4 regions of the Pelosinus sp. sgz500959 genome follow, and region 4 is predicted to be linked to each of the others. Evidence: riboswitches for the same ligand, from Rfam matches in the RefSeq annotation. Region 4 holds a riboswitch; each other region holds the start of a gene.
The links. Region 4 has a riboswitch for cobalamin ahead of ACAN52_RS04200 (MATE family efflux transporter). Riboswitches for the same ligand answer to the same signal wherever they lie in the genome.
Positions count from the first base shown of each region.

Region 1: linked by a shared signal. The riboswitch ahead of ACAN52_RS11120 (nicotinate-nucleotide--dimethylbenzimidazole phosphoribosyltransferase) and the one ahead of ACAN52_RS04200 (MATE family efflux transporter) in region 4 are both predicted to bind cobalamin.
Region 2: linked by a shared signal. The riboswitch ahead of ACAN52_RS19880 (sirohydrochlorin cobaltochelatase) and the one ahead of ACAN52_RS04200 (MATE family efflux transporter) in region 4 are both predicted to bind cobalamin.
Region 3: linked by a shared signal. The riboswitch ahead of cobT (nicotinate-nucleotide--dimethylbenzimidazole phosphoribosyltransferase) and the one ahead of ACAN52_RS04200 (MATE family efflux transporter) in region 4 are both predicted to bind cobalamin.

Region 1 is NZ_JBGJZL010000006.1:108,209-116,171, reverse strand. Features, by position in the region: gene ACAN52_RS11135 (iron-containing alcohol dehydrogenase) at 1-599, opposite strand, end outside; gene cobS (adenosylcobinamide-GDP ribazoletransferase) at 963-1,700, shown strand; gene ACAN52_RS11125 (histidine phosphatase family protein) at 1,732-2,340, shown strand; cobalamin riboswitch at 2,487-2,686, shown strand; gene ACAN52_RS11120 (nicotinate-nucleotide--dimethylbenzimidazole phosphoribosyltransferase) at 2,885-3,919, shown strand; gene ACAN52_RS11115 (PocR ligand-binding domain-containing protein) at 4,053-5,264, shown strand; gene ACAN52_RS11110 (response regulator) at 5,296-6,948, shown strand; gene eutS (ethanolamine utilization microcompartment protein EutS) at 7,207-7,548, shown strand; gene ACAN52_RS11100 (EutP/PduV family microcompartment system protein) at 7,550-7,963, shown strand, end outside.
Region 2 is NZ_JBGJZL010000018.1:45,072-53,034, reverse strand. Features, by position in the region: gene ACAN52_RS19910 (xylose ABC transporter ATP-binding protein) at 1-233, shown strand, start outside; gene ACAN52_RS19905 (sugar ABC transporter permease) at 239-1,414, shown strand; gene ACAN52_RS19900 (hypothetical protein) at 1,467-2,507, opposite strand; partial or broken gene msrB (peptide-methionine (R)-S-oxide reductase MsrB) at 2,748-3,191, shown strand; gene sfsA (DNA/RNA nuclease SfsA) at 3,210-3,896, shown strand; gene ACAN52_RS19885 (radical SAM protein) at 3,922-4,818, shown strand; cobalamin riboswitch at 4,961-5,143, shown strand; gene ACAN52_RS19880 (sirohydrochlorin cobaltochelatase) at 5,623-6,582, shown strand; gene ACAN52_RS19875 (sirohydrochlorin cobaltochelatase) at 6,819-7,625, shown strand; gene ACAN52_RS19870 (hypothetical protein) at 7,700-7,963, opposite strand, start outside.
Region 3 is NZ_JBGJZL010000005.1:273,377-281,339, forward strand. Features, by position in the region: gene ACAN52_RS10205 (EAL domain-containing protein) at 1-1,738, shown strand, start outside; gene ACAN52_RS10210 (ABC transporter substrate binding protein) at 1,832-3,883, shown strand; gene ACAN52_RS10215 (DUF3369 domain-containing protein) at 3,876-5,417, shown strand; cobalamin riboswitch at 5,499-5,684, shown strand; gene cobT (nicotinate-nucleotide--dimethylbenzimidazole phosphoribosyltransferase) at 5,789-6,856, shown strand; gene cobT (nicotinate-nucleotide--dimethylbenzimidazole phosphoribosyltransferase) at 6,881-7,963, shown strand, end outside.
Region 4 is NZ_JBGJZL010000002.1:315,481-323,443, reverse strand. Features, by position in the region: gene ACAN52_RS04215 (sirohydrochlorin cobaltochelatase) at 1-142, shown strand, start outside; gene ACAN52_RS04210 (hypothetical protein) at 179-463, shown strand; gene ACAN52_RS04205 (sugar phosphate isomerase/epimerase family protein) at 547-1,500, shown strand; cobalamin riboswitch at 1,689-1,871, shown strand; gene ACAN52_RS04200 (MATE family efflux transporter) at 2,115-3,467, shown strand; gene ACAN52_RS04195 (ABC transporter substrate-binding protein) at 3,602-5,149, shown strand; gene nikB (nickel ABC transporter permease) at 5,100-6,089, shown strand; gene nikC (nickel transporter permease) at 6,167-6,919, shown strand; gene ACAN52_RS04180 (ABC transporter ATP-binding protein) at 6,897-7,748, shown strand; gene ACAN52_RS04175 (ABC transporter ATP-binding protein) at 7,726-7,963, shown strand, end outside.

The sequences.
Region 1 (7,963 bases), on a different contig from region 4:
TGAGTCAAGGCATCGATGCCCGTTGCAGCCGTAAGACTAGGTGGCATGTCAATCATCAATTCGGCATCGTTTACAGCAATAATAGGGGTGACGTGCCAATCAGTAATTGTCATTTTCATATGCCGCTCAGTATCTGTAATGACACAAAATCTTGTTAACTCACTACCAGTACCAGCCGTAGTATTAACAGCAATCAGAGGTGCAGAAGCTCTCTTTGACTTGTTAAGACCTACGTAGTTTCTAATGTCACCTCCATTTGTTGCTAGAAGTGCAATGGCTTTAGCACAATCGTGAGGTGAACCGCCGCCAAAAGAAATTAGAAAATCACAGCCGTTATCTTGAAAGAGTTTTAACCCATAATCCACTTGATCAACAGTTGGATTTGGTGAGACATTATCATAAATAATAAAAAATATACCGGAATTTGATAGAAGGCTAGTCAATTTTTGAATTAAATTACTTTCGACCAAAAATTTATCGCTTACGATGAGAGCCTTGCGAAAAGCCATAGGTTTGATATATGTTACAATTTGCTCAAGACAATTAACGCCTAGGATACTGATGGGCGTCATGAAATATTCATAGGTTTTTTTATTCATAGCTGACCGTCCCCTTTTATCAGATGTTACTTAACACCATAACATTGTCAGTCTATTTCAACAAGAGATATTTGTACTCCTTTTACAAGGTTAGCAATAAAAGCATAAAAGGTAACTTGAGAATTCATCTTTTGTACAGCCAGATCGTATTCCAAGGAAAGGTAGAATGATATTAACATGTTACGTTAATATCTTGCCGAGTTATGTTCAAGGAGCAGGAAAGAAACTTTATGATCATGAATGGTTTTATAGAGAAATCAGAAAATAAAATATTTTTTGATTGAAAACGAAGGATTGAAGTCTTTATACAAAACAAATGTGATTATGCAGGTAAAAGAGGTGGGACAATTGCTCAAGAATGGAATGAAGGATTTTATTACAGGTTTTCAATTTTTGACACGTATCCCTATTGTGAGTCAATCTGAATGGTCTACGGAGAGTTTTGGTCGTAGTGTGAAGTTTTTTCCTATTATCGGTGGTATCATTGGATTACTATTGTTTGGATTTGTCTATATAGTGCAATATTTGGGAGGCGGAAAAGTACCAATTCATGCAATGGCAATCGGGGTTGTTATCATTGAAATCTTTTTAACAGGAGGATTACATTGTGATGGCTTAATGGACACAGTTGATGGGGTTTTCTCAGGAAGACCTCGGGAACGAATGTTAGAAATTATGAAAGACAGCAGGGTTGGTGCTTTTGGAGCCATGGCTTTTAGCCTGCTGATTTTAGTTAAATATTCCTTAATTATGGATATTGAACCTATGATTCTTCCTTATGCCTTACTTGTAATGCCCATTGTAGGGAGGATTGCAGTTGTCATTGGCATTACTCTTTATCCATATGCAAGGGCCAATGGTTTAGGGAAGGTTTTTTATGACTGTTCCCATCGTCAAACCTTGTATGTGGCGGGGATTTCTGCAATAGTATTATTAGTTCCCCTAGGGAAAGTAGCGATGATGAGTGGAGTCCTTGGTATTGCCATGTCCTTTGTTTTTTGCCAATATGTGAGTAAGAAACTAGGTGGTTTAACTGGAGATGTATACGGCGCTATTATTGAATTAACTGAAATTGTAGCTTTGCTTGTCTTTATTCCTTGAATTTAATTCAATTGATATAGGAGTGGTTATTTTGACGAAAGTTATCTTTGTAAGACACGGTGAAACTTCTTGGAATCATTCTAAACGATACCAAGGACATAGTGATATTCCTTTAAATGAAAAAGGTTTACAGCAAGCTGGGATGGTAGCTCGGCGATTAGCGAAAGAAAGTATTAGTGCAATCTATAGCAGTGATTTACTACGTGCAGTTCAAACTGCAGAAATCATTGGCAAGGAGCACTCGCTACAACCTTCACTTTTTCCAGATTTTCGAGAAGTTAATTTTGGTTTATGGGAGGGTTTAACTTACGAGGAGATTATGGTAGACTGGTCAGAATTATTGTCAGCTATATATTCTAAGCCAGGATCAACTTGTATACCAAAAGGAGAAAGTTTTTATGATGTACAAAAACGTACAACTCTAGGACTTTCAAAATGCATTGCCAATCATCCTGAAGAAACTATTGTTCTTGTTTCCCATGGTGGGACTATGCGTGTACTCTTATGTGATGCATTAGGGCTTGCCGTTGAGAATATGTGGTCACTGCGGCAAGATAGTACTGCTATTAACATTATTGAATATTTTGAGACGAGTAAGATCGTATCTTTAGTCAATGATACTTATCATTTAAATGGATGATAGATACAAAATGGATTGAATCTTTAATTGAATTCATCTAATACGAATAAAATAGGATTTTTATTACTAGCTACTTTAATATATTGCCGACTCATCATTCCTGCGCAGGAGAAGAAATTTTGTTGTAGAAGGTATGTGACAACTAAATAAATTGCCACCAAACAGGTGCCTCTCGTCAAGAGAGGAGAATAGGGAAGATCGGAAAGGATGTAAAGATCCTGAAACGACGCGGTCGCGCCACTGTAATCGGGGAGATACTCTTTCATATGCCACTGGGAAACCAGGAAGGCGAAGACGTATTCATGATCCGTAAGCCAGGAGACCTGCCTGTTATGGCTGTCATCTACCTCCGCGTAAGGGGTAATGCCAGAAGGATAGGTTTTTTTTATAAAATAACCTGGCCTTTTGGGCTGGGTTATTTTTATTTATTTACAGAACCAAGAAAGTAAATTACTTTCTTGGTTCTAAGCAAGGGCAACTCAGGTGTAGGCGTATACTCAGTTTTCTATGAAGTATGGATTTCAAAAATGAGGAGATGTATATGATGGATTTTGAAAAAAGTGTTGACGAGTTAATTGAAGGGGCAGCTAAACCTAGTGGCAGCTTAGGATTACTGGAAAAACATTTGAAAAAAGTTTTATTATCTTGGGGAACAATCTCTGCAGAACTTAAGCCATATCATTTAATTTTTGCCGCTGATAATGGAGTTGTAGAAGAAGGAGTCGTTAATTTTCCAGCTGAAATTACATACTTACAAGCTAAAAATATGATGGCTGGAGGAGCTACAATCAGTTGTTTTTGCCGCTATAATAACATTCCTTATGGTGTTGTAGACATTGGAGTTAATGATACTAGGGTCTCAGGTATTGACCATAAAGTGGCATTTGGTACGAAGAATTTTATTCGTGAAGAAGCCATGACTCATAAGGAGTTTGAACAAGCGTGGCAAATTGGCAAAGATATGGTTCATAAGCTCATTGTTGAAGATGGCTATAATATGTTATCTTTCGGTGAAATGGGTATTGGTAATACGACAACTTCATCGGCCGTACTCCATGCTTTAACAGGAATGTTACCAGAGTTTGTTGTTGGTTATGGTGCTAGTGGCAATGATAATGAAGTGCTCAAAAGAAAAAGAGCTGTTGTTGCCAAAGGTGTAGAACGTCATAAAGAAAAAATGATTGGTGTTGAGGACATTCTGCGTTGTGTAGGAGGTTTCGATATTGTTGCCATTTGTGCCGGAATGCTTGAATGTGCTAATTTGCGAATTCCGTTTGTAATTGATGGCTTTATTACAGCTGTTGCTTATGCGTGTGCAGCACGTATTAATGCTAATATTGAAAGACAGGCGATTCCTTCTCATATGTCTAAAGAACCAGGTATGGCTTATTCATTAATGCTTGGTAATATTTTAGCGGACGATGTTATGATTCGGGGTAACATGGCTCTTGGCGAAGGAACTGGCGCAGTTCTCATGGTTTCCATGTTAAAAACAATGTTATATACCATGCAGAATATGGCAAGACTTTCTGATTTTGTTTTGAGTGAAACAAAGAGCAATCATGGGGTTGCTATGTAATTCATGTAATGATTTGCTATGAAGTAGTAAAATATTGCTTCTAGCAGGAACTAGTGAGTTTATTATCTAATACTCTTCATATAAAATAGCAAAAAAGTGATAGTATTAACTATTTTTATGAGGGGGTACTCTAGTGCAAGATCTTTGCCAATTATCCTTAGATCAAATTGTTAATATCAATATTCTTCAAGAAATCCAAGATAAATTCTCAGAGGCGACTGGCCTGGCTGCTGTTATTGTGGATGTTGGTGGAAATCCTATAACTAGGCCTAGTAATTTCACAAAATTCTGTACATATATTCGTACTTATCCAGAAGGATACGCGCGATGTGTTGCTTGTGATGATCGCGGTGGGCGAATGAATCGTGAGAAAAAGCCCACCGTATATCCTTGTCATGCTGGTTTGACTGATTTGGCAGCACCTATTATTGTTCAAGATCAATACATTGGTGCATTCCTTGCTGGACAAGTTATTTTGGCTCAAGACGACTATGATGTGAAAGCAGAAATGTTTCGTTGTTTAGCTGATTTCCAGATGGATAAAGAACTGTTGTCAGAACTTTTTGATGTGGTCGAAGTTGTACCAGAAAAAAGAATTACGGCTGCCGCCGATCTTATTTATATCATGTCAAATTATATTGTAGAAATCGGTGCTTCAAATCTTGCGCAGAAAAAACTTGTACAAGAAGTAAAAGCAAAAGCTGATTTGGAAGCAAGTTTACGTGCGAGTGAACTCAAAGCTCTGCAAGCGCAAGTAAATCCACATTTTCTCTTCAATACCCTCAATACGATAGCAAGGTTAGCTCTTTTAGAGGGAGCAAGTCGAACCCAGGAAGTTGTATATGCTTTATCCGATTTATTGCGTGATAACTTGCGAGATATTGACGTACTCAGAACATTAGAAGAGGAAATCAAATCAGTCAAAGATTATCTTATGATTCAAAAGATGCGCTTTGGTGATCGTATTCAATCCTATATTGATATAGATCCTCAAATTATGACAACAGTCATTCCGGCCCTTACCTTACAACCGCTGATTGAGAATGCGATTATTCATGGACTTGAAAAAAAGGTCAATGGTGGAACAATCCATGTACGTGGATATTATGAGGGAGATACGATTATAATTAGTGTGATCGATACGGGAGTTGGAGTATCCATGGAGCGGATTCGTAGTATTTTCCGCGCTGAAAAGCAATTGAAAACTCATGGTGAGACGACTGGTCTTGGAATTATTAATGTTCATAAACGGATTCAACATTATTATGGTAGTGAATACGGTCTTCAAATCGAAAGTAAAATCGGTGAAGGAACAAGTAACTACATTCGTTTTCCACGCTGTTGACCTTAAAAAGTAATAAAAGGAGGAGGCATTCATGTATAAACTATTGATTGCAGAAGATGAACAATTAGAAAGACAAGCTTTACGGTTTATTATAGAAAAGAATATAACGAATATCCAAGTAGTTGGCGAGACTGGTGATGGCGTGAGTGCCATCCACATTTCTGAAAGTGAAAAACCTGATATCGTACTCATGGATATTCGGATGCCAGGTATCAATGGATTAGAAGCGGCAAAAGCGATACGTGATTTACTCCCAGACACAGTAATTATTATGTTAACCGCTATGGAAGAGTTCAGTTATGCAAAAGAGGCACTTACAATTGGTGCTGCACAATATTTGTTAAAGCCTGTAAGACCTGATGATTTGATTCGTGTACTGTCAGGAATTACAGTGAAAATTGGTGAGGCCAGAGCAAAGAAAGAGGAAGAAATCCGTTTACGTAAAAGCGTAGAAGAAGCCATCCCTTTTATCCAAATGTCCTTTGTTTATGATTTGATTTCAGGAAATATCAAAGAGATTGCACAATTTCGAGAGAGATCAAGATTTCTAGGAATAAAAATTGATTTTGGCGTCGCATTAGTCATTGATGTTGAAAATTTTAAGCAACTTACAGATAGTGATACAGAGCTAGAAAAACAGATATTAAAGCAACGTATTTATCAATTAGTTTGTAATGTTGTGAATGAGCGAGGGTTGGTGAGTCCTTTTAGTAGCGATAAATTAGTGATCTTATTAGGATTTAAAGAAAATTACACACCTGAATTTATAAAAGATGATGTGCATAAAACCGCAACAATGATACGAGAAGCCATTCTTAATGTTTTAAATATTAGCATTCGAATTGGCATTGGTCGTTATTATAATAATCCATTGGAATTGCATAAATCTTACTTGGAAGCAATCAATGCTGAGCAGCAACGGTTCTTTATTGGTGATAGCCAAATTATTCATGTGGAAGATATACCTTATTTGAGTAAAGGGCCTTTTAATTATCCTTTTCATTATGAACGGGCAGTGCTGGATAAAGTTCGCAGTGGAGACCGTAAACAGGCGAGAAAAGCGCTACGCGAACTGCTTAATGAAATATTTGAGAGTAAGGCTAGTATGGAGACGGTAAAGGCTTGTGTTTTGGAACTACTCGTTGTCTTATCAAGAGCGGCAGTTGAAGGTGGGGCTAATTTAGATCAGCTTACTTTACTGAACTTTAAAGGAATTAGTGGCTTAAATAGCTGCCACTCTAAAGAACAAGTTGAGCAATGGATGTTAGACTCTTTGGACTCATTTATGGATAATATGCTCAAAAATAGAAGCAGCATCAATGTACGGGTGATTAATAAAGCCTGTGATTATATAACAGAAAATTGCCATCGCAATATATCACTAGAAGAAGTTGCCCAGACTGTTCATCTAAGTCACTTTTATTTTAGCCGCTTATTTAAACAGGAAAAAGGCTATAATTTTGTGGATTTTATTACAAAAGTCAGAGTTGATCGGGCAAAAGTCATGCTACAAGATCCTGATTATACTGTAGTGCAAATTGCTACAGAGGTAGGATATCAAGATGCTAGTTATTTTTGCCGTGTATTTCGCCATGCAACGAATATGACACCCAAACAGTATCGCAGTGAAATCCGTAAAAATAAGACTGGCGATGAAATGATACAGATTGAAGCAGGTCGTTAAAATAGAAAAATAGAAGCTGATGAGAAAGGACTGTCTTAAAACAGTCCTTTTTTGCTTTGATAGTCAAAAAATTGTGAGAAAAAAACAAAAAAATCTTATAATAATGAAATGTTAAAAAATTGTAATGAATTTATTGTGATAAGACCGCAAGGATGTACAGTGTGTACGCAAGAAAAACTGCAGGTAAAATCAGAGGAAAAGCTAATCTTTATAAACGTGAAACTAATATGAACATTGTGATAATTGGGAGGAAAAGCTATGACGGCAGAAAAGCCGAGAGTTGTGCAAGAGTATGTACCAGGCAAACAAGTCACATTAGCCCATCTGATTGCCAATCCTAAAAAAGAGCTGTGGGAAAAATTGGGACTCGTCGAAAGTTCTGCTATTGGCATATTGACGATTACTCCTTGTGAAGCAGCGATTGTTGCCGCTGACGTAGCTACAAAAGCGGCAGCTGTCCAAATTGGATTCATGGATCGTTTTACAGGTTCACTCGTATTAGTTGGCACAGTATCTTCTATTGAAGCAGCTTTGCGGCAAGTCACTCACTTTTTAGAGGCGAACTTAGGATTTAATGTTTCTAAGATGACTAGATCCTAACATGAAAAAAGTAATGTTAGTAGGTCCGGTAGGAGCAGGTAAAACATCCTTAATTCATGCTCTGCAAAAAGATCCCAAACGTGTGGAGAAAACCCAAAGCATTCGTTTTTGTGATGGTGCCATTGATACGCCAGGTGAATATGCACAAATTCCCCGGTTCTATTCTGCTCTGATGGTTACAGCTATGGAAGCATCTGTAGTAGTGATTGTCCAGGATGCAACAGATTTAAAAATAAATCTGCCTCCTGGATTTGCTATGATGTTTTCTCGGCCGGTCATTGGAGTAGTGACTAAAATAGACGTACCTGGAATTGATAGGGACAAAGTCAAGTCTCGCCTATTACAAATAGGTGTCAAAGAACCTATATTCTTTATTTCATCTCACACAGGAGAGGGACTTGATGATCTAGTTGAG
Region 2 (7,963 bases), on a different contig from region 4:
AACCGACACGTGGTATTGATGTTGGTGCCAAATATGAGATCTATAATTTGATTAACCAGTTAGCAGATGAAGGGATCGGCATTATCATGATATCCTCTGATTTATCAGAAATACTCGGTATGGCTGATCGGATTATCGTAATGAATGAGGGCCGAATCAATGGCGAATTTATTAACAAGAACATTGGTCAAGAAGAAATCATGCATTGTGCTGTAGGGGGGGCTGCTAAGTGACAACTATGATAGAAAAAAAAGATGTGCCAGTTGCTAGTAATAAAAAGAATTTATTTAAAGCACTTTTTAACTTTGATGTAAAAACATACACCATGATACTGGCGCTAGTATCGATCTGGATCATTTTTAGCGTAGCGACCAATGGAGACTTTCTCACATCAAGAAATTTGTCCAATTTATTTAGACAGATGTCGATCACTGGTATTCTTTCCATCGGGATGGTTTTTATTATCATTACTGGACACATTGATCTTTCAGCAGGATCGTTAATGGGGCTCCTCGGTGGTATCGTAGCGATTTTGAATGTTTGGTTTAAATTTGATGGTGTTGTAGCGATGGGGATCACACTCCTAGCAGGATTGGGGATTGGTTTATTCAATGGTTGGTTAGTTGCTTATAAAAAAATACCTGCTTTCATTGTGACATTAGGTGGCTTGTTAGTTTTCAGAGGAATACTCGTAGGGATGACGAAAGGAACTACTGTCGCTTCTCTTGGACCCGAAATTAAATTTTTAGGTAATGCCTATCTAATTGATGGAATTGGTATAGCCCTAGGCATACTTGCTATCGGTGCAATTGTTTATAACTCTCTAAATGGTAGAAATTTACGTACCCAATATGGTTTATCCATTACGCCGATGCCGGTGGAAGTGGTAAAGATTATTTTTGCTGCCGTATTGATTGGTCTATTTGTCTTAGTTCTTAATTCTTATCAGGGATTGCCCGTTCCCGTTCTCATACTTGCTATTTTAGCCGTTATATTTTCCTATATATTGACGAGAACAGTGTTTGGGCGTCGAGTTTATGCCATTGGTGGTAATGGAGAAGCCGCTAAGTTATGTGGTATTAACGTTCCGAAAATGACATTAACGTTGTTTGCCATGCATGGATTGTTAGTTGCGATTGCTGGAATACTGCTGACTTCTCGTTTGAATGCTGCATCCGTTGCAGCTGGGCAAAATGCTGAAATGGATGCCATTGCTGCTTGTGTAATTGGTGGTGCTAGTTTAGCAGGGGGTGTAGGTAGTGTAGGCGGTGCAATTGTCGGAGCATTGGTTATGTCCAGTTTAGATAATGGTATGAGTATGCTAAACATTGAAACTTTTTGGCAGTATATTGTGAAAGGTTGCATATTAGTCATTGCTGTATGGTTTGATATTGCTACTAAAAATAAAAAATAAGATGGATTTATAATAAAAAAAGCTTTCGCAAAATTTGTGAAAGCTTTTTTTATTATCGATCACTGCTATTTTCAGCAATTTCTACTTTGAGTAGTGAACGTACATTTTCAATCTGATTGGCAATGCTCATGAAAGGAGAGCTGGCAAAATGAAGACCAATTGCAAAGGGAAGATGATTGATGAGGGTAATGAGCAGGGAACCAGAATCACCACCAGCTGTCATCGCTGTATTGACAATTTGATCTTTAAAGCGGGCTACTTTTCCTCCTTCGTAGGATACATCAACAGTAGCATTCGTTGCTACGATTCTACCTCGGGTAAAGCCAGTGGTACGACCTGTTTTTTGCACCAATAGACCGACGTTTACTTTTGATTTTGGTAGCCAGCCACGAAGATGGCCCATCCAATAGATGGCTCTATTCAGGTTGTGTAGCTGCCCTTGGGCTATTGCAGCATCGACAACATTATTGTGCAGGTAACGAGGGATAAATGGTTCAAAGTCAATGGGAATAAAGCGGCTCAAGGTGGCAATGGTATCAAAGGGAGAGGAACCACCATCGACGCGGCCTGGCTGAATAATTGGGTCACCAGGGTAAGCATTGTTTTCTTCCGCAAGGACGTGGTTATTACTTAAGATATAATATTTTTTCGGAATGCCTATGTTTTTAGGAAGTAGGTCATAAACACATGTACCCATGGTTCCAGCTGTAATCCTAACATGACCAATGCTATAACCGCCTTGTGCTGGGCGAATACGTTCAGTGAGGTTAGAGGACCCAGCGCTAAATTGTGAACTACTAGTCTTAGCCATTAATCTTCCGACAGGAATAACATCCATATCGATGCCATAGAGTGACGATGGCAATAAATTGACCTTAGATAATTTATGGGAGGCTACTTTCTGAGTGACTAGCGCCATGAGTGCTGGTCTACCAGTAGGTTGATTGTTTTTCCATTTTACTCCGATCCCGAGCCCGACAACATTGGCAAATAAGTTATCAGGGTGCAAAAAGTCATCGACAACATCAGTGTGGAGTTGTTCCAACATAGCTAAATCAACTGCAGATAATGTCAGCTTATCCTCATTATTCATTGAGATGCTCCCTTCGCGGGACGTATTTATAGAATAAGAAATATACTATTTTTATATAATATTTGGTGGCGAAGAATTTGGTGCTATAAGTAAAATATTTTACGAAGAAGAATTTTAGTTGCAGTATTTGTAATTACTATTATAATGAAAATATTACTTGAGTTGTTATGAAGACTTGATTGAATAAAGAAGACTTGGTCACTGAATAAAAATGTAAAGGGGTGTTCTTTAATGGATCGTAAAAAATCTTGGGAAGATAAAGAAGAGTTAAAAAAACGTCTTACAAAGCTACAATATGAAGTGACGCAAAATCAAGGAACTGAGCCGTCCTTTGATAATGAATATTGGAATCATAATCATGCCGGGATTTACGTTGATATTGTATCTGGTGAACCTTTATTTAGTTCAATGGATAAATATCAGTCTAGCTGTGGCTGGCCAAGCTTTATTAAACCTTTATCACCAGAAGTTCTGATCGAAAAACCTGATGATAGTCATTTTATGCACAGAATTGAAGTACGCAGTAAAGAAGCAGATTCCCATTTAGGTCATGTTTTTAATGATGGGCCGACATCGACGAAGCTGCGTTATTGCATCAATTCAGCGGCGTTGCGTTTCATTCCGAAAGAAGACTTAGTCAAAGAAGGATATGGTCAATATCTTGATTTATTTACATCTCATTAGAACGATAGGGGTTATTGAATGAAGTATACAAATATCGTACAGGGAATTTTTATAAAACGTGTCAATCGTTTTATTGCTCATGTATTGATTAATCATAAGGAGCACATTGTTCATGTAAAAAACACGGGTAGATGCAAAGAATTACTGATCGCTGGGGCTGTCGTCATTCTGGAACCCGCAAGAACTCCAGAGCGGAAAACAGCCTTTTCTTTAATTGCAGTGTATAAAGGTGAACGATTGATTAATATGGATTCTCAGGTGCCTAATCATGTTGTATTTGAAGCCATGCAGGCAGGAGGCATTCCAGAGATAAGCGTAGTCAGGGCGATGAAAAAAGAAGTGACTTATGGAAACTCTCGATTTGATATTTACTTTGAATCAGATCATCAGCAGAATTTTATTGAAGTCAAAGGTGTAACTCTTGAAGAAGAGGGAATCGTGATGTTTCCTGATGCCCCTACCTCGCGTGGCACTAAACATATTTATGAAATGATCAAAGCTGTAGAGGCTGGATATGGGGGCACGATCTTTTTTTTAATTCAAATGAAAGATGTCCATTATTTTAGGCCTAATGTGGTAAGGGATCCAGAATTTGCTCAAGCATTAACACTAGCAGCTGCCAAGGGTGTTAAGCTACTTGCTTATGATTCAGTTGTACATGAAGATGAAATTGTTCTAGGAGATCGAGTACCGATCTTTTTGTAAGAGAAAAGTGAAATGGGTGATAATTATGTATTTTGATACTGCTGAGGGACCGGTATTTCGTCCACCGAGTGAGGCAAATAGTTTTATTTTGCGAGTGACCATAGGGTGCTCTCATAATCGTTGTACTTATTGTAATATGTATCGATCTGTCAATTTTCGTGTACGTACCATGGATGAGATCATGGCGCAAGTCAATGCAGCGATTAGTTATAAGGAGTATATTCGTCGGATATTTTTAGCTGATGGAAATGCTTTAGTCTTACCAACGGATACCTTATTAAAAATTCTTGCTATGTTAAAAGAAACTTTTCCTAAATTGCGCAGAGTATCTTGTTATGCTGGGCCAAAAGATATTTTACGTAAAACACCTCAGGAATTACAGCAGTTATATGAAGCTGGGCTAACTTTAGTGTATTATGGTATGGAATCAGGTGACGATGAAGTTTTAAGTCATATCTGTAAAGGCGTCAATGCGCAGGAGTCTATTGCTGCAGGACAGCGAGTCGTTGCCTCAGGCATGAAACTATCCATTATGGTGATTGTAGGTCTAGGAGGAAAAGCAGGTTCAAAAGGACATGCACACTATACCGCGATGGCAATTAATGCGATAAAGCCCAATATGTTAAGCGCTCTAACCTTGATGATGTATCGTGGGAGTGAACTGCGGGAAGAATATGAACAAGGGAAATTTGAAATTTTATCACCTGCAGAAAGTATGGGTGAATTGTATGAACTCATTCGTGAGCTTGACTTACCCCTTACCTCTCATTGTTTATTCCGCAGTAATCATATTTCCAATCATATTGCGCTAGCAGGTACTTTACCCCATGATAAAGAAGAACTGCTCAGTGCAGCTAAACGAGGAATGGAAGAACTCTCTATGCTCACAGAATGGGATGTTTATAATAATGTAGAACGATAAGATCATTGCACTTGATCGCAAAATGGTGATGATGGATTTTAGGGAAAATTTAATTATTTAACTATCTGACTATTGTAATTTAATAAAAAGTAGAGTATAGTTATTGATGTTAGTATTTGTATTGTAATGAATAACTTCATAATTAAATATTTTTGAAATAGGTGCCCTTCGGGGCTTAATAGGGAAGACCGGTGTAATGCCGGCGCGGTCCCGCCACTGTAATGAGGAGCAAACCCAAGGTATACCACTGAGACGTAAGTTTTGGGAAGGTTTGGGCTAGCAATGATCCAGAGTCAGGAGAACTGCCTATTTATCAATCACCGTTTTACCCACGAGCGATGGGGAGGGGATTAAGTGCCATTCAAGGTTGTATTGTACTTATATCCCGGCGTATTTTGCGCCGGGATTTATATATAACTAGGATGTTCTTAATGTAATCTCCCGGCTTGTGGTCGGGAGATTACTTTTTTTATGGTATGTGGCTATTTCGTATTTGGGTGCGTCATAGCTTGGCATATAGATCAAACTTTCATTATTCAATTTATTGCGATGGCTGTCGTGGGTTAGACAGTTGGTTCCGTGGATACGGAACTTCCTTTTTCAGTCAGGTGCAGTGTGGTGTAGGTATCTTACCGTTTTAAACACGACATGCTCTGTCATAAAATGAAGGAATGATCCTTCATAAAAAGTTGCGGTAGTTTAGTTGAAAACTTAGTGTTATTATAAGTGAGGTGAATGAGTGACAATTCAGTAGTCAGTAATCTAAATTTTATTTTTTAAATTTGAAAGGTTAGGTGTATCTTGATGAAAAAAATCATGTGGATATTAGGAATTTTATTTTTATCGGCAACTATGATTGGCGGAATGACAATGACGCAAAAAGTAAGTGCTGCTGCTGTTTCTGAGGGTAAAAAAGCTATTTTGGTGGTCAGTTTTGGTACAACTTATGGCGATACACGGAAAGTTACAATTGATGCGGTAGAACAAAAAATTAAACAAGCTTTTCCTGACTATGAAGTCCGTCAAGCTTTTACATCGCGCATTATTATAAAGAAATTAGCAGATCGTGATGGCATACACATGGATACGGAAAAACAAGCATTAGAAAAATTGAAAAAAGAAGGGTATACAGAAGTCATTGTGCAACCATTACACATGGAAGCTGGTGATGAATACGAAAAAGTGAGTCGTATTGTAGATACCTATGTACAAAATAAAAGTTTTTCTAAGATCTCTCTCGGCCGTCCTATTCTTTATTTTGTAGGACAAGAAGGAAAGCCAGATGATTATGCGATTGCTATTGAAGCATTGAAAACTCAATTGCCGAAATTAGGCAAAGGTGAGGCTGTTGCATTTATGGGTCATGGTGGTGTTAATCCATCCAATGCTGCGTATGGTGCATTGCAACTAAAGTTACAAGATGGTAAACTAAATAATGTATTTATTTTTACCGTTGAAGGGTATCCAACGATTGAAAACCTTAAGGAAACACTAAAAGAAAAGAAATTTAAAAAAGTAACATTAATGCCTTTTATGGTTGTAGCAGGTGATCATGCTAATAACGATATGGCCGGTGATGAGAAAGATTCATTCAAATCCCAGCTTATTGCAGCAGGATTCAAAGTAGATACCTATCTTCACGGGCTTGGTGAAAATGCAGCTATTCAAGATATTTATGTACAACATGTAAAAGATGTGATCGATGGAAAATACAATAAAAATGAACGAAGCAAAGATGCACCTGTTATTCCAGTGATTGATTAGACGTATTGATTCATTTCATACAGATAAACGACTGACGTTCTGACGATTCCATTCTGGATTTTAAAAGGAAGTATCAATACTGAAAGACACACAAGACTTGATTCAGATGGAGTTAACACTCTATCTGAATCTTATTTATACTTATCTACCAGGCTTTGGCCGCTTTTAACTCTCGTTTGTAGAAGATGTAAAGCTTAGAGTGGTTTAGTTATGGAATATAATAAGGGGAGTTATATATTGTGAAGAAAGCAATCTTAGTTGTTAGTTTTGGTACAACCTATCAACGTGGACTGGAGTCAAGTATTGAAAGCATTGAGAAGAAAATAAAAGCAACATTTCCTGATTATGAAGTACGCCGCGCTTTCACATCACGCATTGTGATCAAACGATTAGCAGCGCGTGACGGTCTGCAAATTGAGAATGAAAAAGAAGCATTACAACGGCTGCAAGACGAAGGTTATCAAGAAATTTATATTCAACCTCTACATGTGGTTGTTGGTGCAGAGTATGATAAGGTGAAAAAAATAGTTGTACATTCTGCTCATGCTAATGTATTCCATAAGATTGTGATTGGTCGCCCGCTTCTTTATTACACAGGGCAAGAAGGAAAAGCAGATGATTATTTAATTGCGATTCAGGCGATTAAAGAACAATTACCAAAGGTTCAAAATCAAGAAGCTGTTGTCTTTATGGGCCATGGAGGATTACATCCTGGGAATGCAGCTTATGCTGCCTTGCAGATGAAAATCGAAGATGCAGGTTTGGATCATGTATTTGTCTATACGGTAGAAGGTTACCCTACTCTAGAGAATGTGATCCCAAAATTAAAAAAACACAATATAAAAAAAGTCACTCTTATGCCATTTATGCTAGTCGCTGGCGATCATGTTACAAATGATATGGCGAGTGATGAAGAAGACTCTGCTAAATCGCAGTTGCTCAAAGCTGGATTTGAAGTTGATGTCTATCTTGGTGGTTTAGGAGAAAATTCTAAGATTCAAGATATTTATGTGCAGCATTTAAAAGATACGATGAATGTATAAAAGATAAAGGACTGTGTTGAATTTTTTTCAACACAGTCCTTTATTTAGTTTTAGGATTGCATATTGTTGGTTTTTTATTTTTGCTTATCAGCGGCAGTAATGGCTGACATCGTAGCATTTACCGCTTCATTACTACCGAAAAAAGCCATAGTATTCACATGTTGAGGACAATTGCCAACAATTTCAATAGCAATCACATTTCCAGCCTTCTGGCCAATATCAGTATAATAAAATAAACTAGGAAGATCAGTTTGAAGTAGACCGATCGCAGCAAAATGAGTATCTTCTACTAGTTTCTTTGACTCTTTTGCCGTTCGACGCAGTAATAAAGCAACAGT
Region 3 (7,963 bases), on a different contig from region 4:
ACGTCCGGTTGAAGAGTTTGAAGGCCTTTTAGAGTCAATTCTACAAGGAGCTCTTCAATTGGTTAATGCACCTGATGGTTACATTGCCTTGTATGATGATCTTGGAAAGGGTTTTTGTACTTACTATGGGAGTGGAATTTGTGAACATTGGATTAAGTCCTTAGTGTTAGCTGAGAGCGAGATTGTAAGACGAGTTTATCATACTGGTGAGATTGTCGCAGTGGATGACTATAAAGAATATCCTAATCGCTTAGATGATCAGAGATTGGAGAATGTTGCTAGTGTCATTATGCTTCCCTTAAAACACGAGGATCAGGTAAAGGGGATTCTTTGCGCAAGTTGGAGGAATGAGATACATTTTATAACGACGGAAGACGTAAAGGTTTTACGACAGTTTTGCGATCTAGGTTCTGTGGCTATAGAACGCACAAATATCCACAAGAAGATTCATCAGATGGCTTTTTATGATGCGTTAACGGGTTTGCCTAATCGAGAGAGTTTACAGTCCTATATGACAAAAGAATTAAAGATGACTCATGGCAGCGAAATCGCAGGTGCAATTTTATTCGTTGATATTGATGATCTTAAATCAGTGAACGATAGCTTTGGACATTCTTGTGGTGATGGTATTATTAATACAGTTGCCAAGCATATTATGACTGCAGTTGGTCGCGATGTATTTGTCGCTCGGAGTGGTGGTGATGAATTTAGTATTGTCTTGTCCGGTGAAGAGAACCGAGAAAATATTGCTAAAATTGCCGATAACATTCTTGAGGTACTTTGCCAAGAATATGAAGTGGCTATGGAACACCTTCATATGTCAGTCAGTATTGGAGTTGCTCTTTATCCCGGTGATAGTGATAATGTTGAAGAACTTATCAAAAAAGCGGATAGTGCTATGTATGCGGCAAAAAGAGCTGGTAGAAGCTGTTGGCGGTTTTATGAGCCAGTCTTTTTTCAAGAAACCTATGAAAAGATGATGCTCACAAATGGATTACGTCGTGGGCTAGAGCGTGGGGAACTATCTTTAGCTTATCAACCACAACTGAATATTACAGGCGATGATGTTATTGGATTTGAGGCATTACTTCGATGGAATAGTTCGGAACATGGCTTCGTATCGCCCGTTCGTTTTATTCCATTGGCAGAACAAAGTGGATTGATTTTGCCAATTGGGCAGTGGGTAGTTCGTGAGGCTTGTCAATTTGCTAGGAGACTTGCAAATATGGGAAAAGATCGAATTCATGTCGCTGTGAATATATCACCGAAACAACTGCTCGCCGAAGATTTTGTTGAGAGTATTTATAGAAATATCCAAGAAGCAGGTATAGGGCCAGAACAAATTGAGATTGAAATGACTGAAAGTGTTCTGATTGAATCATTAGAAGAAAGTATTCTTAAACTCAATCAATTGCGTGATCTTGGCATAACAATTTCATTAGATGATTTTGGTACTGGTTATTCTTCATTGACTTATTTGAGAAGTTTGCCAGTAGGAGTATTAAAAATTGATAAGTCTTTTATTGATCAAATTATTACAGATAAAACTCAGCTACAAGTGTTTGGGACCATCATTAATTTGGGGCATACACTGGGATTGACAATTGTGGCCGAAGGGGTGGAAACGAAAGAACAGCTTAGTCTTTTAGAGCAATTTCAATGTGATCGAATTCAAGGATATATTTTTAGTCCAGCTATTCCTGAAGACGAAGCAATTGAATTTTTAGTAAGAAATTGAAGAATCTTGAAAGGCAGGACTAAGGAGCAAGAGTGTAGAAACAAATGGTAGGAAGTTATGAGTCGTATCTTGTATTGTGTAGGAGAGATAGATATGAAATATCGCGTTATTGTAAGCTTGTTTGTATTCTTGATCCTCATTATTCCATTCAACAATACTGTTCGTTCCAACTCTGCTTACACTTCGAGTAAACAGACTTACCTACATGAAGAAGATAAAAAAAATATTTTAGTCCTCAACTCCTATCATGCAGATATGCCTTGGGTGCAAATGCTGGAAAGAGGAATTAAAACTGTATTTGATCCATATCCACAAATCATATTATATTTTGATTATATGGATACCAAACGTAATATTGGCAACGAATACCTAGAAAATTTATATAATTTATATACATATAAATATAAGCATAAGAAATTTGATGCAGTTATTGTGACAGATGATGTAGCGTATCAGTTTGCGCTGCAACATCAAGAAGAATTATTTCCGTCTACGCCCATCGTTTTTTGTGGAGTTAATTTTTTTTCAGAGGATCAAATTCAAGGGAATCCATGGGTGACAGGTGTAGTTGAAGTTGTTGATATGAAAAAGACCATAGAACTTGCATTACAGTTACATCCACAAGTCAAACGCATTGTGGTTGTTAATGATGAAAGTGCAGTAGGAGAAACTAATAGACTATTATTGGAAAAAATAATACCTAACTTTTCTCCCAATATACAATTTAGCTTATTTCAAAATATGAGCATGAAGGAAGTCTTGGAACAAGTTGCTATTCTTGATCAGGATACATTAATTTTGCTGATGACTTTTAATGTTGATAAGGAACAAGCTGTTTTTAGTTATGAAGAAAGTAGTGATTTAATTTCTGCTCACACTAATATACCGATTTATGGTACATGGGATTTTTATCTTGGGCACGGTGTTGTTGGCGGTATGATGACAAGTGGATACCTGCAAGGACAAAGGGCAGCTGATTTGGTATATCGAATTATTGTTGGTGGTGAACCCTCAGCGAATATTCCTGTAATTACGGAAAGTATTAATCAATATATGTTTGATTATAATGATATGATAAAGGTCGGTCTTGACGAAAGTAAAATACCACGAGGCAGTATGATTATGAATAAACCTGCTAGTTTTTATGATACATATAAGAATTTAGTATGGTTTTTGATCCTTATATTTATTACCTTATTAGCCTTGATTATCGTATTGGCCATTAATATACGCCGTCGTAAGCGTGGAGAAAAAGAAATTCTTCAGTTAAATGCAGAGTTAGAGACACGGGTCTTAGAGCGGACCAAGGAATTGCAAAGCACAAATGATGCATTAACGAATACATTAGTTGACTTACAACAAACACGTAATCATCTAGTCGAATTTGAAAAAATGGCTTCTTTAGGTGAATTGGTGGCAGGGGTAGCTCATGAAATTAATACACCAATTGGTAATAGTATTACAGCTACTTCTCATTTGGAAGTAAAAACATCTCAAATAAATGAAAAATTTTCTAATGGGCAAATGAAAAAATCTGATTTAGAAAATTATTTGGATGCAAGTAATAAAGTCGTTAAGATTATTTTTACGAATTTAGAACGAGCAGCACAATTAGTTCATAGTTTTAAAAAAATAGCAGTAGATCAATCGGTTGAAGAACGGCGACAGTTTGAGTTAGGCGAATATATGAATGACGTGTTAGTAAGTTTAAAACCTCAATTAAAAAAAACAAAACATAAGGTTATATTGAATTGTCCTGCGGATATTAAAGTGTATTGGCATCCAGGCACCTTATGGCAAATCATATCCAATTTGCTTAATAACTCATTGGTACATGCATATGATGAAGATGAAATAGGGACAATCACAATTGATATTTCCCATGATGATGGAAGTATTTTATTGCAATATAGTGATGATGGAAAAGGTATGCCACCAGAAGTTCAAAAAAAAGTATTTGAACCATTTTTTACAACTCGCCGTGGTACAGGCGGCTCAGGACTTGGTATGCATATTGTATATAATTTAGTGGTCTTTAAAATGGGTGGTAGTATTGAGTGTATGAGTAAGCTCGGCGTAGGTACTGTATTCACAGTAAAGCTTCCTGATGTCATGCAGAAACAAGGAGGGAATATTCATGGATGATACTTTATTATTTATGGAAGAAAGTGATGTAGTTCATAGTGAAAATAGTATGCAAGATACTTGGAAAGTACTCATTGTTGATGATGAGGCAGAGGTACATGTTGTTACGAAACTTGTTCTAGATGGTTTTATCTTTGAAGGGAAAAGAGTAGAATTTATCAGCGTTTATTCTGCTGCTGAAGCTAAGGTGGAATTGCACAAATATACGGATATTGCGCTCATTATCTTAGATGTAGTCATGGAAAGAGCTGATGCTGGGCTGCAACTAGTAAAATATATTCGTGAAGAGATGAATAATAAGGTTGTGCGGATTGTATTACGTACTGGACAACCAGGAGAGGCACCAGAATCACGGGTTATTGTAGAATATGATATTAACGACTATAAGGAAAAAACAGAATTAACAGCTCAGAAATTATTAACAACATTGATTTCTTCCTTGCGTTCATATCGGGATTTAGTTACAATTGAGCGCAATAAAAGTGGATTAGAGCGAATTATTGAATCTACACCTGAAATTTTCCGCATGCAATCGATGCAAAATTTTGCCACAGGTGTATTGATGCAGTTAATTGCTATGTTGAAGTTAAATAAAAGTAGCTTATATTTAAGAGTATCGAGCTTTGCTGCCACTTGCAAGAAAGATGGATCACTCAATATTTTAGCTGCTACAGGTGATTTTGAAACCAATATTGAAGAAAAATTATCTGCGGATGTACAAAATAAAATCGATGATGTACTGCATGAAAAAGCAAGCATGTTTTTTGATGATTATTTTATACTCTATTGGAATAGTGCGGATAAACATGATTATTTAATTTATATGGAAGGCGATCAAAAAATCAGTGAACTTGATCGGCGTCTTTTAGATATTTTTTGTCTAAATGTATCTTCAGCTTTCGAAAATTTGAAATTACATTTAGAAATGTATGATACCCAACGGGAAGTGTTTTTCCGATTAGCAGAGGTAGCTGAAACTCGATCAAAAGAAACGGGTAATCACGTACGACGGGTAGCTGAATACGCTAAATTATTAGGAGAAAAATATGGGTTATCAGAAAAAGAATTGGATATGCTTCACCTAGCAGCACCCATGCATGATCTTGGAAAACTAGGTATATCCGATGGAATTTTAAATAAACCGGCTAAATTGACAGCGACTGAGTTTGATATTATAAAGATGCATTCAATGATTGGGCACGATATGTTGAAAGGCTCAGAACTCACAATGTTAAGAGCTGCTGCTATTATTGCCAAAGAACATCATGAACGCTATGATGGAACAGGATATCCCGATGGTTTACGAGGGGATGAGATTCATATTTTTGCAAGAATAACAGCCATTGCAGATGTATTTGATGCGTTAGCTTGTGATCGAGTTTATAAAAAAGCTTGGAGTTTAGAGGATATTACCGAATATTTTCAAGAAAATAAAGGGGGGCAATTTGACCCTGTATTGGTAGACTTATTTTTTGCTAACTTTGATGATATATTAGCAATAAGAGAAAAATTTGCTGATGATTGCTATTTATAAAGTTTGATTGAATTGATATCGCTATTTTTTTCACATTATTGGCTTGACGATGCTATGAGTGGTTGATATAATAATTGCAATTGCATACAATACGGTTAAGGTGCCCCCAGTTGGGGGATAATAGGGAAGTCTGAGCATGGTAAAACATGCATAAGCGCGGGCCCGCCACTGTACTGAAGAGACCTTACAAAACCACTCATTAAGGGGAAGGTGTAAGTTGTCGATGATTCGGGAGCCAGGAGACCTACCTTTATACTGTTTTATGATCTTCATGGAAAAGAAGGTTTTTTTGGATTGATAATCCCTAAAAACCTTCTTTTTAACATTTTCCCGGGAAATATTAAGTTTACTTTGAAAAGTGGAGGGTTAAGATGAGTTTATTAGAAGAAACATTGCTGAAAATTAGTGATCTAGACAAAGATATCATGTCCAAGGTGCAAACTAGATTAGATAATCTAACAAAACCCAAAGGAAGTCTTGGACGATTAGAAAATATGGTAAGACAATATGCAGGGATTATTGGGAAAACTCAACCTGATGTGCCAAAGCATTGTATGGTAATCACATCAGCAGACCATGGTGTGGCTACACTAGGCATCAGTGCCTATCCAATAGAGACAACACTGCAAATGACAGCGAATTATCTGATCTCAAAAGGTGGTAGTGCAAATGCTTTTGCCAATTTTTGTGGTGCTGATATGGTAGTCGCAGATATGGGAATCGCTGGTGATCTATCTCATGTCCCAGGACTTTTACATCGGAAAGTTGCCTATGGTACTCAAGACTTTACTCAAGGTCCAGCTATGACCCGTGCTCAGGCTATACAAGCTATTGAAGCAGGCATTGAAATTGTAAATGAGAAAGTTAAGCAAGGTTATACATGTTTTAGTCTTGGGGAAATGGGAATTGGTAATACCACCTCAAGTGCTGCCATTGTGGCTGCTTTTACAGGACTGACCCCAGAACAAGTGACAGGAAGAGGGACAGGAATATCAGATAGTCGGCTGGAAGTAAAAATTAATGTTGTTCGTCGCGGTCTAGAAATGAATCAACCAAACCCTAAAGATGGAATTGATGTATTAGCAAAAGTTGGTGGTTTTGAAATTGGTGGGTTAGCAGGTGTCGTTCTTGGTTGTGCAGCAAATCGATGCGGGGTCGTGATTGATGGCCTTAACACTACGGCAGCCGCACTCATTGCCAATGCTATTGAACCGATGTGCAAAGAATATATGTTTGCATCTCATTTGTCGGGTGAACCAGCACATGTAATTGCCTTAGGTGTTTTGAAGCTAGAGGCATGTCTTAATATGGGGGTCTGTTTAGGAGAAGCAATTGGTGCATCCATGGTGATGGATATGCTTACAGTAGGGAGTAAAATGCTGAAAAAAATGAAAAATTTTGAAGACGCTGGAGTATCAAGGATGATGTCTCAACAATAATAATGATCGTAGGAGGATAGACTCATGTTCGAAAATATAATATCTCTGATAAAACCATTAGATGAAACTGCAATGGCAAAATGTCAACTCCGATTAGATAACCTGACTAAACCCCTTGGTAGTCTACATTCTTTTGAGCATATTGCGCGTCAAATGGCAGGTATTACTGGTCAACATAAACCTAAAATGTTAAAAAAAGGCATCATTCTCATGGCAGGAGATCATGGTATCAATGATGAGGGAGTAAGCACTTACTCTAAAACGGTGACAGCAGAGATGATGATCAATTCTTGTCATGGAGGGGCTGCGATCAATGTATTTGCTGAACACGTTGGTGCACAGCTTGTTTTAGTTGATATGGGAGTAGAGGCGAATTTATCTGTTTGTCCGAATTTATGTCATGAAAAAATTGCCTATGGTACAAAAAACATCACTCAAGGATCAGCGATGACCCGAGACGAAGGGAGTGCTGCCATTTCTGCTGGTATCCGCATTGCCCAAGAACAAATAAACAAAGGATGCCAAATTTTAGGATTAGGTGCTATCGGAATTGGTAATACCCTTCCAAGTGTAGGAATCATTGCATGCTATAGTTCGAAGAAGATAAATGAGCTTATAGGACTTGGTACAGGTATCACTCCAGAACTTCTTAGTAAGAGGATTGATATTCTTAACACAGCTCTTGCGATTAATCAACCAGATCCACAAGATGCTCTTGATGTAGTGAGTAAAATAGGTGGTTTTGAGATTGCCGGTTTGGTAGGTGTTATATTGGGCGCAGCTTCAGGTGGTGTAGCTGTTGTACTTGATGGTCTTGCAACGAGCGCAGCAGCTCTGATTGCTATGAAAATTGCTCCTCAAGTGAAAGACTATCTAGTAGCATCCCATTTTGCAGTAGAACCAGCACATAAAGTGGCTTTAGATCTTATGGAGATACCAGGATATTTACATCTTGATATGCATTTAGGTGAAGGAACAGGAGCAGCTCTTGGTATGTCTTTAATCAATGCATCTTTACATGTAATCAATGATATGAAAACTTTTGGTGAAGCTGAAGTTGCTGTTGCACAAGATGGTCCAGGTGCTTTGAAGCAAGATAAAAATGTC
Region 4 (7,963 bases):
TACTACCCAACAGGTTCTTAGAAGGTTACAAAGAGAAGGATATCAAGAAGTTATTTTTATTTCACTAAAAGAATCCTATTTATCAACTCCTGAATACCATTATGATGATCCTAGTGATAAGTTAAATGCTTACATAATATAAAAGCACAAAAATGAATTATAATTGGAGGAAAATATAATGTCAAATTTCACAATTGTTCCATTTACGCCTTTAACAGAACGTATTGCTGTAGAATTACCAGAGTTATCATCAGGTTTGCATCAATTAAAATTGATGATTGGTGAACAGGATTTCAATAAATATATCAATTCACTGATTAGTTTAAAAAGAAGCGGAGATCTGTTACTCCTTATCACAGGTAAGGCAATGTATTATTCCATCATCGAAAAAAAATTTTTACCAATGCTAAAAGAAAGTTTTAAGGTCGCTAAGGTACGAGTTATTAATCAAGGGATCGAATGATAGCAAAGAATACTGGATAGGGTAGCCTTAAAATAAAATTGCTCGATCTTTAGGGACAAGCGATTAAAAAAGGATTTATGATAATGATACAACTTGTTAATATATCTAATTATACATGTGATAATGAACTGATTCATAATAACGCAGAATGTCTACAGACTTTTTTAAATCATCATCATATCGATGGATTAGAAATGATGTTTTGTGCGCCATGGGATCGATTTGTTCATAAAAAAGAATGGGTACAAGGAGTCCATCTACGCTTTTGGCCTACTTGGCTTGATTTTTGGCGTGGTGATAATCAAGAGTTACTCAAACAGTTTGGCAGTAATGAAGGGATTATCGCCTGCTATGGAGGATTAACACGTAGTGATTGGCTTAACATTTATAGAGAAAATATTCGAACTGCAGTAAAGGCCAGTGCGAAATATATGGTTTTTCATGTTTGTCATGCCAGAGTACCAGAATTTTTTAGTGGGAATTTTAGTTCTTCTGACAGTGAAGTCATCGAAGCTACCATTGAACTCGTTAATGAACTAGCAGATGAGATCCCAACAGATATAGCACTATTATTTGAAAATTTATGGTGGCCGGGACTTACTCTCAAAAATCCTACATTGGCTGCTAGATTATTGAACGGTGTGAAGCACCCTAATGTAGGAATCATGTTGGATACAGGACATCTAATGAATACCAATCAAGAGTTAAAAACGGAATCTGAGGGTATTGATTATATTCTTACTGTATTACATGATTTAGGCGAATATCGTTCCTATGTGCGAGGTATTCATTTACACAAATCTCTTTCAGGAGAGTATGCAAAAGAGAGCCAGCTCCGAAAGACAGAAAAATTTAGTATAACTGAAATTATGAATCACGTCTTACAAATAGATCAGCATCAGCCTTTTGCTACTAGTGAAGTTCAACGATTAATCAATTATATTAAACCAGATTTTTTGGTACATGAGTTCATGTATTCCACTATAGAAGAATGGTCTCAAAAAATTTTGGTACAGCAACAAGCATTACAATTATAGTTGACGTATATCCTAATTAGCTTATTTTTATATCTGCGTAAGCACTTTATCTAACAATCATGATTTGACTTGCGAGATATAGAGAGGATAGTTGCGACTAATGTATATCTCATATTATAGATAACCTGTATTAAGTTGACAAATTTTCAAAATAATGATAATATAAGAAACATTGAATTGACTTAAAATAAAATATAGTAGAAATAGGTGCCCTTCGGGGCTTAATAGGGAAGTCCGGTTGAATGCCGGCGCGGTCCCGCCACTGTAATGAGGAGCAAACCCATGTTATGCCACTGAGACGAAAGTCTTGGGAAGGTTTGGGCGAGTGATGATCCAGAGCCAGGAGAACTGCCTATTTGTCAATCACCGTTTTTACCTGCGAGCGATGGGGAGGGGATTAAGTGCATGTGTTACATGTTGTATTGTACTTATATCTCGGCGTATTTTTGCGCCGAGATTTTTATAAATATAGCTGGTATGTTCTTAATTGTATCTCTCGACTTTGGGTCGAGAGATTTTTTTTACCCCAGAATTCATAAGTATTACTTTGATATGTGATTTGTTCTACATATAGTCAACCATTTCTACCATCCAATAAAATCACGGAGGGGTTAATGAAGCAATCTATAACAACTATTACTCTGCATGATCACAAAATTTTTCTGGCTTTAGCCATACCATTGATTATTTCTTTTATTTCTACACCATTATTAGGGGTTGTAGATACTGCTATTATGGGACGTTTTCCCCAAGCCGCCTATATTGGTGGTGTATCCATTGCCGTGCTTATTTTTAATACCTTGTATTGGGTATTAGGTTTTTTACGCGTCAGTACTGCTGGGTTCAGCGCCCAAGCGTTCGGTCTTGGCGACAAGCAGGCTATAGCTCTATCTCTGGTAAGACCAACGGTGATTGCTCTTTGCCTTGGTATATTGATTGTTGTATGCCAATGGCCGATCAAAGCTGTAGCTTTCATTCTATTAGCTCCTAATGAGACAATAGGTTCCTTAGCTAGTACGTATTATAATATTAGGATTTGGGGGGCGCCTTTTGTACTGATCAACTATGTTATCAATGGTTGGCTGATGGGCGTGGCAAAAGTTAAACTTTCCTTGTTTTTGCAAGTACTAATGAATCTATTAAATATTTTGTTTGCGGTGATTCTGGTTGTGGGCTTTGGTTTGAATGCAGATGGTGTGGCAGCAGCAACCCTTATAGCGGAATTTGCTACAGCATGTATTGGAGTTATGATGATAAGAAAAATGCAAATGGTAAGTTTTAGCGGGCTTTCTCTTTTAAAATTCTTTAATCCAGCAACCTTCATCGACATGATGAAAGTGAATCGGGATCTTTTTATAAGAACCATATGCCTTCTTACTGTATACAATCTTATTGCTGTATATGGCATCAGGTATGGGGATACGATTTTAGCAGTAAATGCAGTACTTATGCAAGTACATTTTGTTATGGCTAATTTGCTTGGCGGCATTGCCAATGCCAGCACGGTTTTTGTAGGCCAAGCCATTGGTGAAAAAAATCAAGAGCTTTACTTTAAAACAATTAAGTTAACAGCCATCTGGAGCGGTTTGACGGCTGTACTGCTTGCAATCAGCGTTATCCTTTTCCAAGAACCTTTAATTCATCTATTTACAACGATCACGGATATTCAGCAGGTAGCAAAAAGTTATATTTATTGGATTGCCCTATTCCCACTGGTTGCTTTTTGGGGATTGCAGCTTTATGGCATTTTTGTTGGAGCTACGGTAGCTGTTCCGATTAGAAATTCCATGATTTATTCTCTTATCTTTTTCTTTGCCTGTTTGTGGGTTGGAGTACCTAAATTAGCCAATCACGGTGTATGGTTAGCTTTTACTGTATTTAGCTTAGGGCGGTCTTTATTTTTATGGATATATTTACCGAATCTGAATGGGCATGTCCTAAAGTTAGATACGGATACCAGCTCTTAGTTTGAGCTGCTGGTTGGTATCGACCCTCATTTGTGTCAGTGTAGCAGTCTTTATTCCGTAGGAGCTTAAGTTTCAATGGTATCCTACTGTTTAAAATAAAAAATAATATTACATAACAAGAAAGGTGAAGAAAAATGAAAAAACGTTCTTATCTATGGATGGTATCCCTATTGATGGGGTGCTTGATGTTATTTGCAGCTGGTTGTTCTTCTGACAAAAAAACCAGTGGTGATGGAAAGGAGAAAAGCATCAACTTTATTACGGTTTGGCCAGCTAATACGATGGATCCCCATCGGTGTCACTTTAGTTTTATATTGAATTCCGGCACTATGGAGACACTCGTTGGACTGGATCCAAAAACAACAGAACTTTATCCTTGGCTGGCAGAAAGCTGGAAGTCTGAAGATGGTCAGCACTGGGAATTTAAAATTCGTAAAGGAGTCAAATTCCATAATGGAAAAGAATTGACTCCACAAACGGTCAAGGCTAGCCTAGAACGCTCGATTGCAGTAAATCCTGGTGTAAAAGCCTCGTTAAAAATTGCCTCGATCGAAACGTCTGGTGATATTTTAAAAATCACTACGGAAACTCCCTATGCGGCTCTTCCGTCGGAATTAGTCCACTACAACACGGTTATCATCGATGTGACTGCTCCGGAAGATAAACCTCCCATCGGAACTGGTGCATTTATGTTTGCAAGTTTTGACATAACCAAAGGTGCGGAGTTGGTGAAATTTCCTCAATATTGGAATGGTGTAGCTAAGCTAGATCGGGTTATGCTAACGTTTAACGATGATGCGAATGCCCGTCTGTTGGCACTGCAATCTGGTGATGCTGACATCATTTATCGTCCTGCTTTAGAAAATTTGCCAGCTTTGCGCAAAGATGACAAGCTAGTTGTGGAGAGCGTTCCCGGCAAACGGGTATACCACTTGCTTTATAATTATGTTGGAAAAAATAAGGATTTGTGGGCCAATGAAGAATTCCGCAAGGGGATAGATGCTCTTATCAACAGGCAGGAGATTGTTGACAAAGTTATGGGAAAAGAAGCCGTTGTAGCTGCTAACCCTTTTCCTGGAAATTATCCTTTTTCGCCGGAATCTAAGCCACATGTGTATGGTATAGCTGAAGCATTAAAACACTTTGAGGCCGCTGGTCTGACAGTGCAGGATGGGAAAGTTCTTAAGGATGGTCAGAGTATTAAACTGCGAATGGCAACCTATATCGCTCGTCCAGAACTTCCTCAAATTGCTCAAATCGTTCAAGCTTCAGCGAAACAAGTAGGAATCGAAATGGAAATCAATGTAGCAGATAACATTGATGAATACCTGCCCCAAGGGAATTGGGATTTGGTAACGTACTCTCTACTAACGACAACCCGGGGGGATGGGGCTTTTTTCTTAAATGCTGCTTTTTCACCTAAAGGGGTGCAGAATCATGGTCGTCTCAATGTGCCTGAATTGACTGCTTTGCTTGAAAAATACAACCAGACCATCGACGCAAAAGAACGGCATCAAATTGCCAAAGAAATCGCCAGTATGATTGAAGAGCGAGCTTATAATGCCTATATTACATCTCCTTATGAAACGGTTGCTTACCGAAAAAAAGTGAAAGGTTGGGTGACTCCTTCAAATGAATTTGAGTTCCAGATGGTTACCAAGGATTTGGACTTGGCACAGTAACAGTTGGCTGATTCGTCGCCTAGGTGAAGGGATGCTTCTTTTGTGGATTGTCTCACTGGTTAGCTTTGGAATTGTGCAAGTAGCTCCAGGAGATGCGGCTTTATCACTTCTCCGAGTAGATTCCGTCGCTGTGACTATCGAACAAGTAGAAGCGCTAAGGCAAGAAATGGGAATGAATGATCCGATCTATAAGAAGTATTTTCACTATATGGGGAAGTTACTGCAACTAGATCTAGGAGAATCAATCATGACGGGACGTTCTGTAGTGACAGAACTTTCCCGCTCTTTTCCTACCACGTTTTTATTGGCTGGATCTTCCTTAGGGCTGACAGTCATGATCGTCGCTATTTTTGGTTCTTTATCCGCTCGCTATGCTGGGAGCGGGATCGATAAGTTCAGCACTGGATTTTGCCTCATGGGGGCTTCGATCCCTACATTTTGGCTGGGCTTGCTACTAATTGATCTCTTTGCGGTTCGTCTGCACTGGCTTCCAGCAGTAGGAATGGCCAATGGAAAAGGTCTTATTTTACCGTCTTTTGCTTTGGCCATTGCCATTGCACCGCCATTTATTAAAATTTTTCGCAATAGCTTGCTTGATTGTGCCCGTCAGGAGTTTATTCGAGCGGCCCGTTCTCGAGGAATTTCCGAAAGGGTAATTTTTATGCGGCATATTTTAAAAGGCAGCTTGATCCCCGTGGTGACTATTTTAGGAGTCAGCCTAGGCAGTGTGCTAGGAGGGTCAGTAGTAATCGAAGTGATTTTTGGCCTCCCTGGCATCGGCAAGTTGGCGATTGAAGCCGTCACTCGTCGTGATTATGCCATCATTCAAGGGTTTGTATTATCCATTGGTATTTTAATTTTTTTGATTAATTTAGCAGTAGATGTATCCTATCGTTACTTAAATCCAGCAATTTCTTTGAAGGAGGCTGAACGTCGATGAAATGGAATTTTTCCTGGAGCGTCTGGCTGACGAGTGTCTTTCTGCTCATTATTTTGTTTGGCCCTTGGCTGGCACCAATGGATCCTAATGTAGTTGATCTTTCTATCCGTCTTCAAGTACCGAGCTGGGACCATTGGCTAGGGACTGATCAATTAGGACGGGATCAGCTTTCCCGAATTCTAACAGGGGGGCAGACTACAGTGGGAATTAGTTTGCTCGCTTTGGCACTGGCCATTTTGGTCGGAGTGCCAATCGGACTTTTTGCTGGTTATTGGGGAGGGCGAGTAGATTGGGCGCTAATGCGTCTAGTGGATGCGTTCATGGCTTTTCCCGAATATATCGTTGCCATTGTAATTAGCGGCCTCTTGGGCTCGGGTTTCTTTAACTTGCTGTTTGCCATTCTCATTGTGAAATGGGTCGGTTATGCTCGGCTGGTACGCAGTGTGGTGTTTCAAGAAAAGTCCAAAGACTATTTGTTAGTCGCTAAAATTAGCGGTGCTGGTAGCTGCGCTACTCTTTGGCGTCATTTGATTCCTCATGTGATCGGCCCGGTTCTGGCTTTGGCAACCCTCGATATCGGCAAGGTGATCTTGTTGGTAGCTTCTCTTTCCTATATTGGCCTTGGTATCCAGCCACCTCATCCAGAGTGGGGATCTATGCTCAACGAAGGTCGGGCCTATTTCGCTCGAGATTCTTACCTGATGATCGTGCCTGGAGTGGCTATCTTTTTAGTTGTATTTGTCATGAATATACTAGGAAATCGCTTAGTAGAAAAATTCGGTTCAGACCGCCGAGAGGAGGATAGAGATGGAATTACTAACAGTTTGTGATTTAAACATCTTCGGTTCTGATCATTGTTCCTTGGTTCATGGTATCAATTTTTCCATTCGGGCTGGTGAATGGTTTGCTCTGATTGGCGAAAGCGGTAGTGGTAAAAGTATTAGCGCTTTTGCATTGGCAGCTCTATTGCCAGATGGACTACGGCGAGAAGCAAAGGAGATAAAGCTATTAGGTCAAGATTTGACTCGCCTTTCGGAAGCAGAACTAAGAAAAATTCGAGGTACAGATATAGCTTATGTATTTCAGGATTATCAAAGTGCTTTCACGCCGTACTTTACTTTGGGAAAGCAGATGGATGAAGTCATACAGACCCATCGGGATTGGAGTAAAGAGGAGAGAAAGAAGAAAGCCTGGACTGCTCTTAATGAAGTGGGACTGGAAGGACAAAAAGTATATCAGCGTTATCCTTTCCAACTCAGTGGTGGGCAGCTCCAGCGAGCTGCTTTGGCGTTAGCAATGATGATGGAGCCTAAACTATTGATTGCTGATGAACCTACTACTGCTCTAGATGCTATGAGTGCTGCGACAGTGCTGTCACTCATAGCCCGGCTAAAAAATGAAAAAGGCTGCGCCGTGCTTTTCATTACTCATGACTTACGCTGCGTTCGTCGTTATGCAGACCGGGTTGCTATTATGCAAAAGGGCCTGATTGTAGAAACTGGCACAAAGGAAGAGATACTCAAAAATCCGCGAGAAATCTACACTCGCAATCTACTCGCTTCCGTACCGCCCCTTCGCAATGTACCTAAGCGCCTTCCCGTCTTGGGAGAAGAAGGGTTGGGAGGAGGTGCTCTTTATGCCGCTAATTCAAACTTCTAATTTGAAGCATCCAGAAGTATTGAGGGTGAAGAATATCTGGAAAACCTATCATGGAGGCCATCAGGCGATCAAAGGTATTTCTCTTGCCATTGAGCAAGGAGAATGCCTAGGTCTGGTTGGTGAAAGTGGTAGTGGTAAAAGTACTTTGGCTCGTTGTCTGTTGACATTGGAACGGATGGATAAAGGGGCAATTTGGCTGAATGGCCATCCCCTCC